2 regions of the Variovorax boronicumulans genome follow, and region 1 is predicted to be linked to the other one. Evidence: predicted binding sites of a transcription regulator. Region 1 holds the regulator's gene; the other holds the start of a gene.
The links. Region 1 encodes sigma-54, which starts transcription at its own class of promoters, with help from an activator protein. Its sites were predicted from a motif close to TGGCANGNAANCTGCTTT; they were not measured.
Positions count from the first base shown of each region.

Region 2: VHAB30_RS05395 (nitrate regulatory protein) is a predicted target of sigma-54. The motif match lies at 2,517-2,534, and genes of this name have one in related genera.

Region 1 covers NZ_BKDH01000003.1:119,279-126,840, forward strand. Annotated here, with positions in the region: gene VHAB30_RS23250 (cytochrome b) at 1-133, shown strand, start outside; gene VHAB30_RS23255 (YceI family protein) at 130-714, shown strand; gene VHAB30_RS23260 (YceI family protein) at 753-1,385, shown strand; gene VHAB30_RS23265 (LysE family translocator) at 1,411-2,058, shown strand; gene VHAB30_RS23270 (phospholipase D family protein) at 2,063-3,679, opposite strand; gene rpoN (RNA polymerase factor sigma-54) at 3,690-5,279, opposite strand; gene lptB (LPS export ABC transporter ATP-binding protein) at 5,297-6,091, opposite strand; gene lptA (lipopolysaccharide transport periplasmic protein LptA) at 6,088-6,807, opposite strand; gene VHAB30_RS23290 (thiol:disulfide interchange protein DsbA/DsbL) at 6,930-7,562, opposite strand, start outside.
Region 2 covers NZ_BKDH01000001.1:1,161,545-1,169,106, forward strand. Annotated here, with positions in the region: gene VHAB30_RS05390 (CmpA/NrtA family ABC transporter substrate-binding protein) at 1-901, opposite strand, end outside; gene VHAB30_RS05395 (nitrate regulatory protein) at 1,220-2,485, opposite strand; gene tsaD (tRNA (adenosine(37)-N6)-threonylcarbamoyltransferase complex transferase subunit TsaD) at 2,586-3,647, shown strand; gene VHAB30_RS05405 (alpha/beta hydrolase) at 3,583-4,341, opposite strand; gene VHAB30_RS05410 (Hsp20/alpha crystallin family protein) at 4,532-4,900, opposite strand; gene VHAB30_RS05415 (branched-chain amino acid ABC transporter substrate-binding protein) at 5,028-6,311, shown strand; partial or broken gene VHAB30_RS05420 (pyridoxal phosphate-dependent aminotransferase) at 6,342-7,511, shown strand; gene VHAB30_RS05425 (AraC family transcriptional regulator) at 7,523-7,562, shown strand, end outside.

The DNA.
Region 1 (7,562 bases):
CCAGCGCAGCGCCTTCCTGCTGGCCGGTGTCACGCTGCTGCACGTGGCGGCGGCGCTCAAGCACCACTGGATCGACCACGACGGTCTGTTGCAACGCATGTGGCCCGCGCCACGCAAGGAATCCGCCGGATGACGACCCGTCTTTTGTGGGGCACCGCCGCCCTCCTCGGCCTCGCGCTGCACGCCGCGGCCGAGCCCATGCCGGCCACCACCGCCAAACTGGTGCCCGAGAAGAGCCAGATCGCCTTCGTCAGCAAGCAGATGGGCGTGCCAGTGGAAGGCAGCTTCAAGCGCTTCGACGCGCAGGTCGCCTTCGATCCGAAGAAGCCCGAGGGCGGCTCGGTCGTGCTGCAGATCGACACCGCCAGCGCCGGCTTCGGCGTGCCCATGAGCGATGCCGAGCTGCCCAAGCCGACCTGGTTCGACACCGCGCATTTCCCGCAGGCCAGCTTCCGCTCGAGCGCCATCAAGGCGCTGGGCGAGGGCCGCTTCGAGATGGCCGGCAAGCTCACCATCAAGGGCGTCAGCAAGTACGTGACAGTGCCCGTGAGCATCGTGTCGTCGGGCGGCGCGTATTCGGTCGCCACGGGCACCCTCACGATCCAGCGGCTCGACTACAAGGTGGGCGACGGCGAATGGACCGACACCTCGGTGGTCGGCAACGAGGTGCAGGTGCGCTTCAAGCTGACGCTCGCGGGCCTCGGGCCGCTGTGACGACGATTTCATTTCCCATGCATCCTTCTTCCCTTGCCATGAACAAGCTCTTCTTCGCCGCGGTCCTGTGTGCGGGCGCGGCCCTGCCCCTGGCCGCCACGGCCCAGGAATACACCGCGCCGCCGCTGGCCGCCAAGCCCGCGGGCGGGCCGGTCAAAAATGCGAGCTACGTGATCGACCCGACCCACACCTTCGTCATGTACGAGATGGGCCACTACGGCACCACCACCAACCGCGGCCGCTTCAGCACCAAGGACGGCTCGGTGCAGATCGACGGCACCGGCGCCAGCGGCAAGGTCGACATCACGATGGACATCAGCTCCATCAACACCGGCGTCGACCTGCTCAACCGCCACGTGCAGAGCAAAGACTTCTTCAACGTGGCCGAATTCCCCACCGGCCGCTTCGTGGCCGAGCGCATCGACTTCAGCGGCGACAAGGTGACCGACGTGCCCGGCACGCTCACGCTCATGGGCCAGACCAAGCCGGTGACGCTGAAGGCCGTGCGCTTCAACTGCTACCTGAACCCGCTCATCAACCGCCAGGTCTGCGGCGGCGACTTCGAGGCCACCGTGCAGCGCAGCGACTGGGGCATCACCTGGGGCCTGAACTTCGGCTTCGAGAACAAGGTGAAGCTGCTGGTGCAGGTCGAAGCCGTGAACGTGCAATGAACCCATCCCCCACCGGAGCCCACTCATGACCGACGCCCACCTCCTGTCCCTGCTCGGCATCGCCGGCGCCATGGCCGTGGGCGCGATGAGCCCCGGCCCGAGCTTCGTGATGGTGGCGCGCACGGCCGTGGCCTCGCGCAGCGACGGGCTCGCGGCGGCGCTGGGCATGGGCGCCGGCGGGCTGGCGTTCTCCATCGCGGCGCTGGCCGGGCTGCAGGCAGCGTTCCTCGCGGTGCCGGCGCTGTACCTCGCGATCAAGGCCTTCGGCGGCGCCTATCTGATCTACCTGGGCTTTCGCATCTGGCGCGGCGCGCGGCAGCCGCTCGCGATCACGCCCGACACGGACGCCTCGCCCCGAAGCCAGGGCCGCAGCGGACGCACCTTCCTGCTCGGCCTGGCCACGCAGATCAGCAACCCGAAGACGGCGGTGGTGTACGCGAGCATCTTCGCGGCCTTCCTGCCGCGCGAGGTGCCGCTGGTGCTGGCGCTCGCGGTGCCGGCCGTGATCTTCTGCATCGAGACGGGCTGGTACGCGATCGTCGCGCTGGCACTGTCCTCGGCCGCGCCGCGCGCGGCCTACCTGCGCTACAAGACCTGGATCGACCGCGCGGCCGGCGGCGTGATGGGCCTGCTGGGCCTGCGGCTCGTGTGGTCGGCCGTTCGCGGCACCTGAGGCGCTAGAGCAGGCTCTCGGGCGTGAGCGGCGACAGCAGCTCGAGCATGGTGCGGTCCCAGAAGCCCGAGTCGGGCTCTTCGTGCAGCACGGTGGTCTTGCCGCCTTCCTCGCTGACCCATTCGATGCGCCGCGAGCCGACTGCCGCTGCATCGCCGCCCTCGGCAAAGCGCAGCCGGTAGGCGCCCTGCTGCTTGAGCACGTCGAGCAGCTTCAAGGTCTGCTGCGCCATCTCGGGGCTGCGGATGAACAGGCCGATCTCGGTGTTGTGAATCTCGGAGCGCGGATCGAAATTCATCGAGCCGACGAACAGGATGCGCTGGTCGATCACCGCCGACTTGGCGTGCAGCCGCCCCACCGACGTGCCAAAGAGGCCGAGGCGCACGCTGCGCCGCGTGCGCGCGGAACTCAGCTCGTGCAGCTCGGCGCCCAGCGCCAGCATGTCGGCGCGGTAGCGGCGGTAGGCGGTGTGCACCAGCGGCTCGTCGGTGGCGGCGAGCGAGTTGGTGACCACGCTGATCTTCACGTTGCGTCCGCGGATCTCGCGCATCACCTCCAGCCCCGACGCGCCCGGAATCAGGTAGGGCGACACCAGCGTCACCTCGCTGCGCGCGCGGCGCATCTGCTCGACCACGTTGTAGCGCACGCTGTCCACGTCGAGCAGCGGCACGCCGCCGTACGACGCGGTCTTGCCGATCACGCGGTCGGGCGAATCGGCATACGCCTCGGCGGTGGTCCAGATCAGGCCCAGCTTGCCGGCGTCGAGGTCGTCGGCCACCGGGCTGTAGCCGAGCAGGTCGTTGGGCGCGGGCCTGGGCGGCGGCGGCGTGGTGTCGGGGCCGGTGGCGGCGTCGAAGCGGCGCTGCAGCTCCTCGCGCGGCAGGTCGGTGTGCACGACCGCGCCGATCGGGCGCACGTGCGGGCTGTTCCAGTACTGGTCGAACAGCACGCCCAGGCGCGGGATCAGCGCACCCGTGACGAAGGTGTCGAGGTCGATGAAGTTGGGGCCGGTGGTGCGGCGGAAGTACTGGTTGCCGATGTTGCGCCCGCCCGCCACGGCCATCGCGCCGTCGGCGATGAAGAGCTTGTTGTGCATGCGGCGGTTGACGCGGCTGAAGTCGAACAGCGATGCGGTGAAGCGCTTGAGCAGGCTGCCGCGCCCGGCCGGGAACGGGTTGAACAGGCGCAGCTCCACGTTCGGCGTGGCGGCCAGGCCGAGCAGCAGCTCGTCTTCGCCGGACGTGTACAGGTCGTCCATCAACAGGCGCACGCGCACGCCGCGCTGGGCCGCATCGCGCAGGGTGCGCAACAGGTAGCGGCCGGTCTCGTCGTTCTCGATCTGGTAGTACTGCACGTCGAGCGTGCGCTGCGCGCGGCGCGCCAGCTGCAGCCGCGTGTCGAAGGCGAAGTCGCCGCCGGGCATGAGGCGAAAGCCGCTGAGGTCGGGGTCGGGCTGCGAGGCCAGCGCGATCTTGCCGAGCGCGGTGTCGGCCGAGACGGCGATGGCCTTGGTGGGCGGGCGCGGTGCGTCGTCGGGCAAGGTGGCACAGCCGGCGAACAGCGATGCAGCCACGAGGGCGAAGACCCAATGCCCCCAGCGCGACAGCAGGCGACGGGTCATTGTGGGCTTTCTACAGGGCTTTGCGCAGGTTGGCCGGTGCGATGCGCAAGGCTTCGCGGTACTTGGCGACGGTGCGGCGCGCGCACTCGATGCCCTGCTCTTTCAGCATCTCGGAAATCTGGCTGTCGGACAGCGGCTTCTTGATGCTCTCGGAACTCACGAACTGCTTGATCAGCGCGCGCACCGCGGTGCTCGACGCATTGCCACCGGTCTCGGTGCCCAGCGCCGAACCGAAGAAGTACTTGAGCTCGACCGTGCCGAAGGGCGTGGCCATGTACTTGGCGGTGGTCACGCGCGAGATGGTCGACTCGTGCAGGCCCAGCTCGTCGGCGATCTCGCGCAGCACCAGCGGGCGCATGGCCAGCTCGCCGTGCACGAAGTAGCTCTTCTGGCGCTCGACGATGGCGTTGCTCACGCGCAGGATGGTGTCGAAGCGCTGCTGGATGTTCTTGATGAACCAGCGCGCCTCCTGCAGCCGCTGAGACAGCGCCTGGCTGCCTTCGCCCTTGTGTGACTTGAGCGCGCCGGCGTAGATGTCGTGCACGCGCAGGCGCGGCATGACCTCGGGGTTGAGCATGACGCGGAACTTCACGTTCGTGCCGCGCCCGGTCTTGGTGACGATCACGTCGGGGATGACGATGTTGCGTTCGACGTCGACGAAACGGCGCCCCGGCTTGGGTTCGAGCCGCGCAATGACCTGCAGCGCCGAGCGCACCAGGTCTTCGTTGGTGCGCGTGAGCGTGGCCAGGCGCTTGAAGTCGCGCCGCGCGAGCAGCTCCATGGGCTGCTTGCAGATCGCGATGGCGGTCTTGCGGATGAGCGCTTCGGCCTCGGTCTCGTCTTCGCTGGCGAGCGCCTTCAGCTGGATGCTCAGGCATTCGCCGAGATCGCGCGCGCCGACGCCCACCGGCTCCAGGCTCTGCAGCAGGCCCAGCGCCACCTGGAAGTGGTGCACGAGGTCGTCGAACTGGTCGTTGTCGTCGCCCGCCAGGCCCGAGGCCAATGCGGGCAGCGAGTCTTCGAGGTAGCCGTCGTCGTTGAGCGACTCGATCAGGAAGCGCAGCGCGGCGCAGTCGTTTTCATTGAGCCGCAGGCTCAACGCCTGGCGGTGCAGGAAGGACTGCAGCGACTCCTGGCTGCGCGCGAGTTCGGTGGCATCGGCACGCTCGTCGTCGCCCAGGTTGTTCTGGCGCGCGGGCGCATCGCTGCCCCACTCGCTGTCGTCGGGCGCCATGTCGACGGTGCCGTCGCCTTCCCAGTCGGGCTCGCGCTCGGCGATCTCGGCGGCGGGGCCATCGGTGTCGGGGGTCGAGGTGCTGGTGTCACTGGACGTGGAGGAAGTGCTGGCGGCGGACGGCGTGAACTCGGCCTCACCCTCGCCCGCGTCGTCGCGCGGCACCGGCGCGTCGGCCGTGTCCAGCCCGAATTCCTCGCGCGCCGCTTCTTCCGCGGTGCGCTCGAGGAACGGGTTCTCGTCCAGCATCTGCTCCACCTCCTGGCTCAGTTCGAGCGTGGAGAGTTGGAGCAGGCGAATGGACTGCTGCAGCTGTGGCGTCAGCGCCAGATGCTGCGAGACGCGAAGGGACAGCCCTTGCTTCATGGAGACCCGACCCTCCCTTACATGCGGAAGTGCTCGCCCAGGTACACCCTGCGTACCTCGGCGTTGTCGACGATCTCCGAGGGTGTGCCTTGTGCCAGCACGTGCCCGTCGCTGATGATGAACGCGTGATCGCAGATGCCCAGCGTTTCACGCACGTTGTGGTCGGTGATGAGCACGCCGATGCCGCGCTCTTTCAGGAAACTGATGATCCGCTGGATCTCGATCACGGCGATCGGGTCGATGCCGGCGAAGGGCTCGTCCAGCAGGATGAAGCGCGGCTGGGTGGCCAGCGCGCGTGCAATTTCAACGCGGCGGCGCTCGCCGCCCGACAGCGCGAGCGCGGGCGAATCGCGCAGGTGGTCCACGCGCAGGTCGGCCAGCAGGTCGGCCAAGCGCTCTTCGGTGTGCTGCTTGGTCAGCGGCATCATGCGGCCGTTGGCGTCGGGCTCGCGCTGCAGCTCGAGCACGGCACGCACGTTTTCCTCGACCGTGAGCTTGCGGAAGATCGAGGCCTCCTGCGGCAGGTAGCTCAGGCCCATGCGCGCGCGGCGGTGGATGGGCATGTGGGCGATGGGCTCGCCGTCGATGGTGATCTCGCCGGCGTCGGCGCGCACCAGCCCGACGATCATGTAGAACGAGGTGGTCTTGCCCGCGCCGTTGGGGCCGAGCAGTCCGACGACCTCGCCCTTTTGCACGTCGAGCGAGACGTCTTTCACGACCGTGCGGCTGCCGTAGCTCTTCTTGAGGCCGCGCGCCACGAGGCGGCTGCCCGGAATGCCGTCGGCGGTCTGGGTTCCTGCGGTTTCGATCACTTGCGCCCTTCCCCTTCGGTGCCGCCCAGCGTGGTGCTCGGGCGCAGCCCGGCGCCGGGCGCGGGGGTGGGTGCCGGGGCCGCGGGCTTCTTGCCGCCGGCTGCCGGTGCGGAACCGCCCGCTGCCGGGGCCGCGGCGGCCTTCGGCGTGAGGATGGCCTTCACGCGGCCGCCGCCGCCCGCCGAGACGCCGGCGTTCGGCGGCACGAGGGAGCCGTTGACGGTGTAGGTGTCGTTGCTCTGGTCGTAGACGATCAGCGCGCCGCTGCTCTCGTCGTTGGCCGTGGCGCCGATCAGCCGGCGCATGACGGCACGGCGGATGAACTTGACGTTGTCGGCGCGGCTGTCGTACTCGATGACTTCCGACTCGCCCTCGATCCACTCGTCGCCGGCGTTGCGCTTCTGCTTGTAATAGGCCAGCTTGCCGGGCGCCGCCGTGACCACGCCGTACTGGTAGCCCTCGGCGTCCTGGCGCACGTCCAGCCGCGCGCCGCGGATGATGATCGTGCCCTTCGTGACCAGCACGTTGCCGGTGAACACGCTGGTCTGTTTCAGGTCGTCGTAGCGCATCGAGTCGGACTCGATGTTCATCGGCTTGGTGCGGTCGGCGGTTTCGGCCAGGGCGCCCGAGGCGGCACCGGCCAGCAACAGCGCACCGAAAGCCAGGCGGCCGAGGCGACGAAGGGTGGGGAATGTGGGGATGGAGGGCAATGTCATAAAGGCACGAAACTTGCTCTGAAACATTGTATGCGTGGGATGGCAATTGCCCACCGCCGCCAATGAAAAAGCCCGCCGAAGCGGGCCTTGCATTCGACCGAAGAACCAGGTCGTCGGGTCGGTCAGCCCTTCTTGGCTTCGCCGATGAGGAAGGTCGCGACCTGCAGCACCTTGGACATGCTGCCGGCGGTTTCGCCGTCCACATACCAGCGGCCCGCCACGGCCAGGGCCGGCACGCCGGCGACCTTGTAGGCCTCGGTCTGCTGCGCTGCGCGGCGGGCCTTGCTGGCCACGCCGAAGGACGCAAAGGTTTCCTTGAACTTGGCGCCGTCGAGGCCGGCACGCTCGGCCCAGGCCTGGATGTTGGCGTCGCCGTTCAGGTTCTGGCGCTGCGCGTGGATGGCGGCGAACACCTTCGGGTGGTACTCGTCGAGCTTGCCCATCGCTTCGAGCGTGAAGTACAGGCGCTGCTTGGCTTCGACGTCGTTGCCCACGAAGGGCACGGGGATGCGGCGGAACGCCACTTCCTTCGGGGCTGCCTTGACCCAGGCTTCGAGCGAGGGCTCGAAGTCGTTGCAATGCGGGCAGTTGTACGAGAAGAACTCGACCACCTCGACCTTGCCGGCCGGTGCATCGACGGGCACGCGCTTGTCGAGCACGAGGAAATCGGTGCCGGCCTTGGGGGCGCGCTGGGCGTGTGCCGGAACGGCAGCCAGCGAAAGCAGCCCGATCGAAGTGGCGGCCAGCGAAAAGTC
Region 2 (7,562 bases), on a different contig from region 1:
CGTCCACGCTGGTGTTGACGTAGCTCTTGTCAGCAATGGTTTCGGCCATCTTGTTCTTGTTCTGCAGGCCGGTGTCGATCCACTTGCCGGCCTCGAGGATCGCGGCCGTGACGGCGCGCGCGGTGTTCGGGTACTTCTTCGTGAACTCCGCGGTGCAGCCCAGCACCTTCTCGGGGTGGTCCTTCCAGATGTCCTGGGTGGTGATGCCGGTGAAGCCGATGCCGTCCATGATCGCGCGCTGGCCCCAGGGCTCGCCCACGCAGTAGCCGTCCATGTTGCCCACGCGCATGTTGGCCACCATCTGCGGAGGCGGCACGGTGATGTTCTTCACGTCCTTGAACGGATCGATGCCGGCCGAGGCGAGCCAGTAGTAGAGCCACATGGCGTGCGTGCCGGTGGGGAAGGTGTGGGCGAAGGTGTATTCGCCCTTTTCCTTGGCGATGAGCTTGGCGAGCGAGGCGGCATCGACCGCGCCCTTGTCGGCCAGCTTCTTGGACAGCGTGATGGCCTGGCCGTTGTTGTTGAGGGTCATGAGCACGGCCATGTCCTTCTTCGGGCCGCTCACGCCCAGGTGCATGCCGTACACCAGGCCGTAGAGCACGTGCGCCATGTCGAGGTCGCCGTTCACGAGCTTGTCGCGCACGCCGGCCCAGCTGGCTTCCTTGCTGGGCACGATCTTCACGCCGTACTTCTTGTCGATGCCCAGCACCGAAGCCATCACCACGCTGGCGCAATCGGTCAGCGGGATGAAGCCGATCTTCACTTCTTCCTTCTCGGGCTTGTCCGAGCCTTGGGCCCAGACGGCGGCGCGCAGCGCCGGGTCGATGCCCACGGCGCCGAGGGCGGCGGCCTGCAGCACGCGGCGCCGGCTCAGTTTGGTTTTCAGCAGCAGATCGGACATGGGCGGGGCTCCAGAAGTGAAAGACAAAAACGAAAAGGCGTCCGCACCGCGCAGGGGCTGCTCGTGAACGAGCCCTTGCGGGATGGGGACGCCTTTGTCCGGTTCGGTGGGCCGCACCCGCCGTTGGGTGCAACCTGCCTGAAGACCTTGCGGTCTGTGACAAGCTCCATGCAAGCGGTGTGCCAGCTCGCAACTGCCGTTGGGAGCTATGGAAAAGATAGCTGGCAGGGCGCGCCGGTGCGGGAGAAAGTTCCAGTCGGCCTGCGAAACCGGGCTACGCACAACTGTTGTGCGCTGCACCAATCCAAGCGGCCCGGGTCAGCGCCGCGGTGCAGGTTCGAGCGGCAGGTAGTCGGCCATGGCCAGCATCGACTCGGCCACGTCGACGAGGCGGCGCTTCTGGTTCATGGCGGTCTGGCGCAGCATCTTGTGCGCCTCGGCCTCGCTCAGGCGCCGGTGCGCCATCAGCAGGCCCTTGGCGCGCTCGACGATCTTGCGTTCGTTGAGCGAGGCACGCACGGTGTCGAGTTCGTCGCTCATGGCCTGCAGGCGCTGCGACTGCTCCTGGACCATGTCGAGCACCGAGCGCTCGAGGTGGCGCCCCAGCTGCGCCGGCGTGGCGTCCTGCGCCTGCTGGGCATCGTCGAAGAACAGCGCGCCGCCGGCCTGCGGGGCCAGCGTGCCGAGCAGCTGCCGGTAGGCCGCCAGTTCGCTGCGCGCCTGGGCGGTCTTGTGGTCGCACAGCGCGCGCAGGTCGGCCGAGAGGCGGTTCTCGACCGTCTGCATGGCGTCGATGCGCCGGGTGCAGCAGTCGAACCAGGCCTGGCTCAGCAGCGCGTCGGCCGGCACCGAGGTGGCGCCCTTGCGGCGCAGGCGCTCGAGCTCGGCCAGCACGGCGTCCGACTGGCTGTCGTGCCAGAGCGTGCGCACCGCGTCGCCCGAGAAATCGATGAACACCTGGAAGCAGCGCTCCTGCGACTCGATGAGGTGGCGCCATTGTTGGCGCTGCGCGTCGTCGCCCCGGCCCAGCGCGAGCGCGGCGGCGCCGAAGGCCCGCTCCTGGCCGGCGAACTCCTTGCCCTGCATGAAGTTGAACATCGCCACCAGCAGGCGCGAGATTTCGGGGTCGGTGGCGCCGTCGGCCGCCTCGAATACCACCGCCAGCAGGCCGGCCACGAGCTTGGCGAAGGCGGCCACGGCCTGTGCCGGCTGGAGTTCGAGCGCGTCGATGCGCCGGCGCAGCGCGGGCAGGGCGTCCAGGCCGGGCAGCACCCAGGCGATGCGGCTGAACAGGCGCGCGCCATGGCCGGCGCCCACCGCGCGGTGGTGCTCGGCCTCAAGCCGGTCGAAGCCGGCGCGCACCTGCTGCTCGAGCGCGAGGCATTCGGCGATCTGCGGGCCGCGCTGGTCGGCAAAGCGCCCGCCGTGCGAGGCCAGGAACACATTCGACATGCCGCGCTCGCGCTGCAGCGCATGCACGAGCCGGCCGATGGCGCCGACCAGCTCGCTGGTGCGCGCGAGCTGGTCCAGCGCGTCGATCTCGCATCGGCGCGCGGCGATCAGGAAGCTCAGGCCGGAAGTCATTCGTGGGGGCGCAGAAGGGGCGCCTTCCGCTCGTGCAACTTCCGTGCCTCGCTTGTCCCTTCGCGGGCGCCGCCGGCGGGCGGCCCCTACACTCGGCGCCATGCTCTTGTTGGGAATCGAATCATCCTGCGACGAGACCGGCGTGGCGCTGGTCGAGTCGCACGGCGACGCGCTGCCGCTGCTGCGTTCGCACGCGCTGCACAGCCAGATCGCCATGCACCAGGCCTACGGCGGCGTGGTGCCCGAGCTGGCCAGCCGCGACCACATCCGCCGCGTGCTGCCGCTCACCGAAGCCGTCATGGCCGAAGCCGGACGCTCGCTGGCCGAGATCGACGTGGTGGCCTACACGCGCGGCCCGGGCCTGGCCGGCGCGCTGCTCGTGGGCGCGGGCGTGGCCTGCGCGCTCGGCGTGGCGCTGGGCAAGCCGGTGCTGGGGGTGCATCACCTCGAAGGGCATCTGCTGTCGCCGTTCCTGAGCGCCGACCCGCCCGAGTTTCCGTTCGTGGCGCTGCTGGTGTCGGGCGGCCACACGCAGCTGATGCGGGTCGACGGCGTGGGCCGCTACGAACTGCTCGGCGAAACCATCGACGACGCGGCCGGCGAGGCCTTCGACAAGAGCGCCAAGCTCATGGGCCTGCCGTACCCCGGCGGCCCCTGGCTCGCGAAGCTGGCCGAAGGCGGCGACGCCGCGGCCTTCAAGCTGCCGCGCCCGCTGCTGCACAGCGGCGATCTCGATTTTTCGTTTGCCGGCCTGAAGACGGCCGTGCTCACGCAGGCCAAGAAGCTCGGCGACCAGCTCGAGGCGCGCAAGGCCGACCTGGCCGCCTCCACGCAGGCGGCGATCGTCGAAGTGCTGTTGAAGAAGTCGCTCGCGGCGCTGGACCAGACCGGCCTGAAGCGGCTGGTGGTGGCGGGCGGCGTGGGGGCCAACAAGAACCTGCGCGAGCAGCTGAACGCGGCCTGCGCCAAGCGCAAGGTGCGCGTGCACTACCCCGAGCTGCACCTGTGCACGGACAACGGCGCCATGATCGCCATGGCCGCCGCGATGCGGCTGCAGTCGGGCCTGTCGCAGGCCTCGGAGCGCTATGCCTTCGACGTCAAGCCGCGATGGCCGATGGCATCGCTGATGACGCCCGAGACGCCGCTGCCGGAAACCGCGTAGCCGACTGCTGCCGTGCACGCCCCAGCGAGGGCAGCGGCAGCACGTCGAGCACGTTGCGCCAGAGCTGGCGCCACTCGGGCCAGTCGTGGCCGCCTTCGGTGGTGAACACGCGCCCCGGCGGCAGGGCGTCGGCCAGCAGCTTGTGGTTGCTGGCAAAGCGGTCGGCCAGGCCGAAACCCAGGTACAGCGGCGGCAGGTCCTGGGAAGGCTTCGGCGCCAGGTACTGCTGGAAGAAGGGCCAGAGCTTGCGGTCGGGTTCCTCGTCGGGCTGCGGCCCGGTGGGCGCCTGCCAGGCGCGCAGGCCGCCGGCCTTCTTGATCTCGGCGCCGAGCACGCGGCGCCCGAGGTAGGGCGCCAGCGCCACGATGCCGTCCACCGAGCCCGGGCGCGCCAGTTCGTGGATCAGCGCACCGAACCCGCCGATGGAAATGCCGACCAGCCAGATCGAGGTGTAGCCCTTGGCCCGCTGGGGCTCGATGACGTCGGCGTGCAGACGCTCGCTGAGGGTCTGGTCGTAGTAGTAGGAGACGTCCGCATCGACCAGCAGTGCGTCGGCTGCGAGGTGCCGCTCGCGCACGGCGCTGATGAAACCCTCGCGCTCGAACTCTTCGGGTTTGAGGTAGGCCCCTGGCAGGAAGATCAGGAGCGTGTCGGACCGTTCGTTGTCATTGGCTGACTGCAGGTGCGTTTTCATGGTGCCTTGAGGCACACCCGCTGTCCGCACCGCCCGGGAACTCGATGCGTTTACGAGATGCCCACGAAGAAGAAAGTACTAATAAATCGTCACATCATGTGACGTTATCCGGCACTATTGTGAATACGGCGCTTGTTTAAAGTCAAAACAAGCTGTCACTAACATTTTCTTCGTGGGGGCATCGCCGGGACTAGTTGATCTGCAAGTTCGAAACCTGGCTTGCCGGCACCAGCTTGCCCAGCTTCAGGGTCAGCACGCCGTTCTCCAGCTTGGCTTCGCTGGTGGCCAGGTCGATGGCTTGCGGCAGCTCGTAGGCGAGCTTGATCTGGCGCTTGGCTTCGGCCTTGCTTTCGATGCGGACCACGGCGCCTTCGATGGCCACCGACAGGTCTTCACGCGACAGGCCGGGCACGTCCAGCGACAGGGTCCAGCTCTTGTCGTCCTGCTCGACCAGGGGCGAGCGGCGGGCGCCGGCAAAAGCCTCGTTCACGAAGCGCTCGAAGGCGCGGTCGTGGGCACGGGGAGCGAAATGCGCGCGGTGGGTGGGGGTGAAGAACATGGCGAAAACTCCTGGGTGAATGAACACAATGGGGACATGGAATGTGTGTCCCTTACACTGCGCGGCCTTTCCATCGTGAGTGCCGCTTGACACCTCATCTAGGCGCATCGGCACGCGTTTCAAGACAATGAAAACCCCCTTTATTTGGCGCCGCCAGGCCTTGAAATTCGCAGCGGCGGCGCTATGCGCGACCCCGTTCGCCGGCCTGGCCCAGGCCCCGCAACCCGCCCCCATCCGGCTGGCGCTCATCGAGAGCATGAGCGGCCCGTTCGCCAACACCGGCGAGGCCGTGTTCCGCAACCTGCAGTGGGCCGTGGAGCGCGTGAACGCGCGCGGCGGCGTGAAGCTGCCGGGCGGCGCAAGGCCGCTGCAACTGGACCGCTACGACAGCAAGGGCCAGAACGAAGAAGCGCTGTCGGCGCTGCGCGCGGCCATGGACGACGGCACCCGCATCGTGCTGCAGGGCAACTCGTCGGTGACGGCCGCGGCGCTGATCGATGCCATCGACAAGAACAACGAGCGCGACCCCTCGCGCCGCGCGATCTTCCTGAACTACTCGGCGGTCGATCCGGTGCTGACCAACGAGCGCTGCAGCTTCTGGCACTTCCGCTTCGACGCCCATGCCGACATGCGCGTGGCCGCGCTGATGGACGTGGTCAAGGACGACGCGGCGCTCAAGCGCGTCTACCTGATCGGCCAGGACTACAGCTTCGGCCAGGCCGTGCTGCGCGAGTCGCGCCGCCAGCTGGGCGTGCAACGCCCCGACGTGGAAATCGTCGGCGACGAACTGCACCCGATGGGCAAGGTGAAGGACTTCGCGCCCTACGCCACCAAGATCCTCGCCAGCGGCGCGCAGGCGGTGGTCACCGGCAACTGGGGCAACGACCTCACGCTGCTCGTGAAGGCCGCGCGCGAAGCCGGCTTCAACGGCAGCTTCTACACCTTCTACGGCAATGCGCTGGGCGCGCCGGCCGCCATCGGCGACGCGGGCATCGGCCGCGTGGTCGCGGTGGCCGACTGGCTGCCGAACGTGCAGACGCCGCAGTCCGAGGCCTTCTACCGGGCCTTTCGCACGCGCTTTCCGCGCCCGGCCGACGACTACGTGCACATGCGCATGCAGCTGCTGGTCGAGTCGCTCGCGCAGGCGCTGGAACGCGCGGGCAGCACCGAGGCCGTGCCGCTGGCGCGCGCGCTGGAGCAGGCCGACGTGAGCCTGTACGGCCAGCGCGGGCGCATGCGCGCGGCCGACCACCAGTTCCAGCAGCAGCTCGTGGTCGGCGTGATGGACAAGCAGGGCAAGCCCGGCGTGCAGTTCGACGTCGAGGGCTCGGGCTACGGCTTTCGCGTGATCAAGACGATTGCGCCCGAGCGCGCCGAGCAGCCCACGTCCTGCAAGATGAAGCGCCCTTGAGGCAGACGACACCCGACAGCACAGGAACCCCCAGACATGCGTGAAGCCATCCACCACCTCGAAGCCTCGAAGATCCGCGAAGTCGCCAATGCCGGCATGGGCCGCGACGACGTGCTCGCCTTCTGGTTCGGCGAGAGCGACGAGGTCACTCCCGAGGTGATCCGCCAGGCGGCCATCGAGTCGCTGCAGCGCGGCGAAACCTTCTACGCGCACAACCTCGGCCTGCCCGAGCTGCGCGAAGCCATCGCGCGCTACACCAGCCGCCTGCACCCGACGGTCGACGCCTCGCGCATCGCCGTCACCTCGGGCGGCGTGAGCGCGCTGATGCTCGCGGTGCAGGCGCTGGTCGACGCGGGCGACGACGTGGTCGCCGTCACGCCCGTGTGGCCCAACCTCACGGCGCAGCCGGCGATCATGGGCGCGCAGGTGCGCACCGTGCCGCTGGTGCCGGTGAACGGGCAGTGGACGCTCGACCTGCCCGCGTTGCGCGCGGCGGTCACGCCCAAGACGAAGCTGCTGATCGTCAATGCGCCGAACAACCCCACGGGCTGGACGATGACGCGCGACGAGCAGCAGGCCGTGCTCGACCATTGCCGCGAGACCGGCACCTGGATCCTGGCGGACGAGGTGTACGAGCGCCTGTACTTCGAGCCCACGCCGAACGGCTGCGCGCCGAGCTTCCTCGACATCTCGACGCCGGACGATCGTCTGGTGGTGACGCACAGCTTCTCGAAGAGCTTCCTCATGACCGGCTGGCGCCTCGGTTGGCTGGTGCTGCCGCCGGCGATGGTCGACGGCATCGGCAAGCTGATCGAGTTCAACACCTCGTGCGCCAGCGTGTTCACGCAGCGTGCCGCCATCGCCGCGCTCGAGCACACGGCCGACATCACGCCGCGCGTGGTCGCGCACTTGAAGCAATGCCGCGACACGCTGGTGCCGCTGTTGGCAGCCGTGCCGGGCGTGCAGGTGGCGCCGGCCAAGGGCGGCATGTACGCCTTCTTCCGGCTCGAAGGTTTCGGCGATTCGCTCGAACTCGCCAAGCGCCTCGTCGCCGAAGCGGGCCTGGGGCTCGCGCCGGGCAATGCCTTCGCGCCCGAGGCGCAGGGCTGGCTGCGCTGGTGCTTCGCATCGAAAGACCCGCAGCGGCTGGTGCAGGGCGTCGAGCGGCTGCGCGGCTGGCTGGCCAAGCAGGCGCGCTGAGGCTTTCCGGCATGGCATCGAGGTCCGCGCCCGTCGATGCCGTGCGCATCC